DNA from 2 places in the Streptomyces sp. NPDC021749 genome. Region 1 is predicted to be linked to the other one. Evidence: riboswitches for the same ligand, from Rfam matches in the RefSeq annotation. Region 1 holds a riboswitch; the other holds the start of a gene.
The links. A riboswitch is a leader RNA that binds a small molecule or an ion and turns the genes downstream of it on or off. The one in region 1 is predicted to bind cobalamin.
Positions count from the first base shown of each region.

Region 2: it holds a riboswitch for cobalamin, as region 1 does, so the genes downstream of both, AB0G35_RS28645 (HoxN/HupN/NixA family nickel/cobalt transporter) here and AB0G35_RS00245 (cobalamin biosynthesis protein) in region 1, are expected to answer to the same signal.

Region 1 covers NZ_JBFACE010000001.1:46,041-48,231, reverse strand. The annotation lists gene AB0G35_RS00245 (cobalamin biosynthesis protein) at 1-909, opposite strand, end outside; cobalamin riboswitch at 1,039-1,175, opposite strand; gene AB0G35_RS00240 (hypothetical protein) at 1,377-1,802, shown strand; gene AB0G35_RS00235 (caspase family protein) at 1,808-2,191, shown strand, end outside.
Region 2 covers NZ_JBFACE010000036.1:23,991-26,181, forward strand. The annotation lists gene AB0G35_RS28635 (carbohydrate ABC transporter permease) at 1-487, shown strand, start outside; gene AB0G35_RS28640 (metalloregulator ArsR/SmtB family transcription factor) at 595-969, opposite strand; cobalamin riboswitch at 1,051-1,300, shown strand; gene AB0G35_RS28645 (HoxN/HupN/NixA family nickel/cobalt transporter) at 1,331-2,191, shown strand, end outside.

The DNA of each region.
Region 1 (2,191 bases):
CACCGTCGCCACCAGCGCCAGCGCGCTCACCCGCCGCGACAGCCGCACCGCCCGATCGATGTCCGCCACCGCGGGCGGCCGCGCCGCGCCGTTCAGCACCGGACGGTGTTCCACCCGCCCGCCGTACGCCAGCGTGCCGCCCAGCCGTACGCCCAGTGCGCCCGCGAACGACGCCTCCACCGGGCCCGCGTTGGGGCTCGGGTGCGCCCCGCCGTCCGCCCGCCAGGCCCGCAGCGCACCGCGCCGGTCGGGGCCCGCGAGCACGGCCAGCGCGGCGGTCAGCCGGGAACCGGGCCAGCCGGCGACGTCGTCGAGCCGGGCCGCGGCCCAGCCGAACCGGCGGTAGCGCGGAGACTTGTGACCCACCATCGCGTCCAGGGTGTTCACCGCCCGGAACGCCACCAGGCCGGGCACCCCGCCGAACGCACCCCACACCAGGGCGCCGACCACCGCGTCCGAGGTGTTCTCGGCCACCGACTCCACCACCGCCCGGGCCATCTGCGGCCCGTCCAGGGCCTGCGGGTCGCGCCCGCACAGATGCGGCAGCCGCTCCCGCGCCACGTCCAGATCGCCCGCTTCCAGCGCACCGCCGACGGCCCGCGCCTCCCGGCCCAGCGAGGTGCCGCCCAGCACCGCCCACACGGCGGCCGCGGTGAGCGCCACCCGGGCGCCGCGGCGGTGCCGTACGGCCCGCTCCAGCAGCGCCGCGCCGGCCGCCGCACCGCCCGCGCACAGCACGGCATGGACCGCGCCGTGACCCCGGTGGTCGCGCCACAGCCGGCGTTCGACGGCGGCGGCGGCCCGGCCGAAGGCGGCCACCGGGTGGCCGCGCCGGGGGTCCGCCACGATCAGGTCGCCGAGGAAGCCGAGGGCCGCGCCGCACGCGTATCCCGCGTGTTCGCCGCGCATCGGATCAGGCCGCCGTCAGTCCTCGAAGGGGCCCTGCGGCAGCGGGAAGTGGGGATCGGGGCGGGCGGCCGGGCATGGCGGTATGTCCTCACTCAGGGTCCTCGCCCTGGCTCGACGTGACGGCGACCAGAGTCTCCTGGCTCCCGGATCGGCGTGTCCCCCGGCCTTCCCGTCCGTACGTTCCGTACGGACCGTGGCCCTCCTCGGAGGAACGCTCCCCGGTGACAGTGGCGGGACCGCGCCGGATTCTCACCGGACTTCCTCATCTGTCGCCGATTGGCCCCGGCAGTCCACCACGGTCCGCGAGGCCCGTCAACTCGCCCTTGACCTGCGGCGCTGCCCCGCAGCAGGTCCTGTGGCGCACGCCACAGGGTGGTGGTGGCGTCACGGACGGTTGCCCCGGTCCCTGATTCCACGTCACTATCTGGTGCACGGCGGCGAAGGGGCCGCCGGAAGGGGGCTGGGGGATGCCGGAGCACGCCGACCATCACGAGGACCGTCAGGAGATCCGCCTCAGGGTCACCGGGACGGACAATCCGCAGCAGGACCTCGACGACCTCCGGGCCTGGCTGGAGCGCGAACCCTGGCTGAACCGCCGGGACCACGCCTGGGAACACCGGCCGCAGCCCCCGCACACCACGGACGACGGGGGCGAACCGGGCCCCGCCGACATGGCCGTCGGCGTGGACGACCTGATCCTGGTCATCGTCGGCGCGATGGCCGCCGAGGTCACCAAGGGGCTCGGCATCGCCCTGCGGGAATGGCTGCGGCGCCGCCGGGAGGAGCGCTCCGCCGGCGAGGAGCCCGCCGTCGAGATCATCGGCGACGGCGGCCCCGGGCGCCCCGATCCCGGCAACCCGACGCACGAGAGCGGCAGCACCGGCGAGGACTGACCCGGATGTCCGAATACGACGCGCGGGGAAAGATCAACCGGGCGCTGCTGATCGGTGTCCACGACTACGCCACGCTCAACGGACTGCCCGCGGTGGAGGGCAACCCCGCCGAGCTGCGCCGCGCCCTCACCGCCACCGACCTGTTCACCGCCGAGGAGGTCACCCTCTGCCGCCCGGCCGAGCCCTGGGAACTGAGCCAGGCGCTGAAGGCCGCCGCCGACGAGGCCCGCGGACTGCTGCTGGTGTACTTCTCCGGCCACGGCTGGGTCGGCAGCGACGGCGGCGACCTGCAGCTGATGGTCGGCGCCTCGGTGCCCCGGCAGAGCCACACCACCGTCTCCTGGCAGGACGCGGTGCTCTCCTGCCTCGACAGCGCCCGCGCCGAACGC
Region 2 (2,191 bases), on a different contig from region 1:
GCTGGTGGTGCCGGTGCAGATCGGGCTGCTGCCGGTGGCCAAACTGTTCGGCGCGCTCGGCCTGTTCGGCTCCATCCCCGGCGTCATCCTCTTCCACACCGCGTACGGTCTGCCGTTCGCCATCTTCCTGCTGCGCAACTACTTCGCGGAGATCCCCAAGGAGATGCTGGAGGCCGCCCGGATGGACGGTGGCGGGGAGTGGCGGATCTTCTCCCAGCTGGTCCTGCCGCTGGGCCGCCCGGCCATCGCCAGTCTGGCGATCTTCCAGTTCCTGTGGGTCTGGAACGACATGCTGGTCGCCCTGCTCTTCGCGGACAACGAGTCGCAGCCGCTGACGGTCGCCCTGCAGTCGCAGATGCGCCAGTTCGGCAGCAACATCGGCGTGCTGGCGCCCGGCGCCTTCCTGTCCCTGATCGTGCCGCTGATCGTGTTCTTCGTGTTCCAACGGCACTTCGTCCAGGGGATCATGGCCGGTTCGGTCAAGTAGCTCCGGGGCGCCTCCCCGCCCGCGCGCCAGGGCCCGCTGTCCACCACAGCGGGCCCTGGCGCGTGTCCGTGCTGTTGAGAGGCATGCCCCGGGCGGGAGGGCGTGCGTCACGCCTGCGCGTGGTGGGGTTCCGCCGGCGCGCAGTGGGTCAGCAGTGCCGCGGTCGCGTCGTCGACCACGCGGTAGCGCACCACCCGGCCGTCCTTGTCGCCCTCGACCACTCCGGCGGCGCGTAGCAGGCGCAGTGCCTGGGAGACCGCGGTGTCCTTCATGCCGGTGGCGACCGCCAGGTCGGAGACGGCGACGGGGCCGGCCCGGTGGAGGGCGAGCAGCAGGGCCAGGCGCCCGGGATCGGCGAGCAGCGCGAAGCGGTCGGCCCAGGCCCGTACCTCGCCCGGCTCACCGATGGCGGCGATGGCGTCGCAGACGCGGTGGCCGTCGATGGTGCGGTGGTCGGCGCGCTCGGCCGGGACGAGATGCATGGGGACATCTTCGCAGGTCGCAGAGTGTGATCTTGGATACCTGCACAGTTGTGCAGGCTTGAAGGGATCGCCGGACGCCCCGTAGGGTTGGCGGGCCGTGGTGCTCGGGAAGACCGGTGACGGACCTCGTGGTCCCAGTCCGGAGCGGCCCTCGCCACTGTGATCGGGGAGTTTCCGGCCCTTTCCGTACGCGCACGGCGCGGGTACGGCGCCACTGACCGCAGCCTGCGGCCGGGAAGGCGGGGACGGACGCGTGCACCCTTCCCCAAGCTCCGAAGGAGCAGGGTGGTACCCCAAAGCCAGGAGACCGGCCACGGCATCTCACGAAGTGATCCACGAGGTGCTGGAGCGTGACCGCCGGATGGCCCTGTCCACCGATACCCCGACCACCCCTGCCCCCGTCGCCGCGTTCCGCTGGCGCCGGCAGGACACCGTCCGCACCGCGGGCCTGATGGCCGTCATAGCGGGGCTGCACGTCGTCGCCTTCGGCGTGCTGTTCCTGCTCGTGGTCCCCTACCACTACGCCGTCGGCAGCCAGGTCTTCGGCGTCGGACTCGGCATCACCGCCTACACCCTGGGCATGCGGCACGCCTTCGACGCCGACCACATCGCCGCGATCGACAACACCACCCGCAAGCTGATGGCCGACGGCAAGCGTCCGGTGTCGGTGGGCTTCTGGTTCGCCCTCGGGCACTCCAGCGTCGTCGTCGTGATGGCCGCCCTCGTCGCCGGCGGCGCCCAGCTCGCCGGCATCCTCCTCAACGACGAATCCCGCACCCACCAGATCCTGGGCACCATCGGCACCACGGTCTCGGGCACGTTCCTCTACCTCATCGCCGCCCTCAACCTGATCGCGCTGACCGGGATCTGGCGGGTGTTCCGCGGTATGCGCGAAGGCCGTTTCAACGAGACCGAGTTGGAGCAGCAGCTGGACTCCCGGGGCTTCATGAACCGCTTCCTGGGCCGGTTCACCCGCTCCATCTCCCGCCCCGGCCAGATGTTCCCGCTCGGTTTCGTCTTCGGCCTGGGCTTCGACACCGCGACCGAGGTGACGCTGATGGTGATGGCGGGCAGCGGCGCCGCGGCCGGCGTGCCCTGGTACGCGATCCTGTGCCTGCCGCTGCTCTTCGCCGCCGGGATGAGCCTGTTCGACACCCTCGACGGCACCTTCATGAACTTCGCCTACCAGTGGGCGTTCTCCAACCCGGTCCGGAAGGTCTAC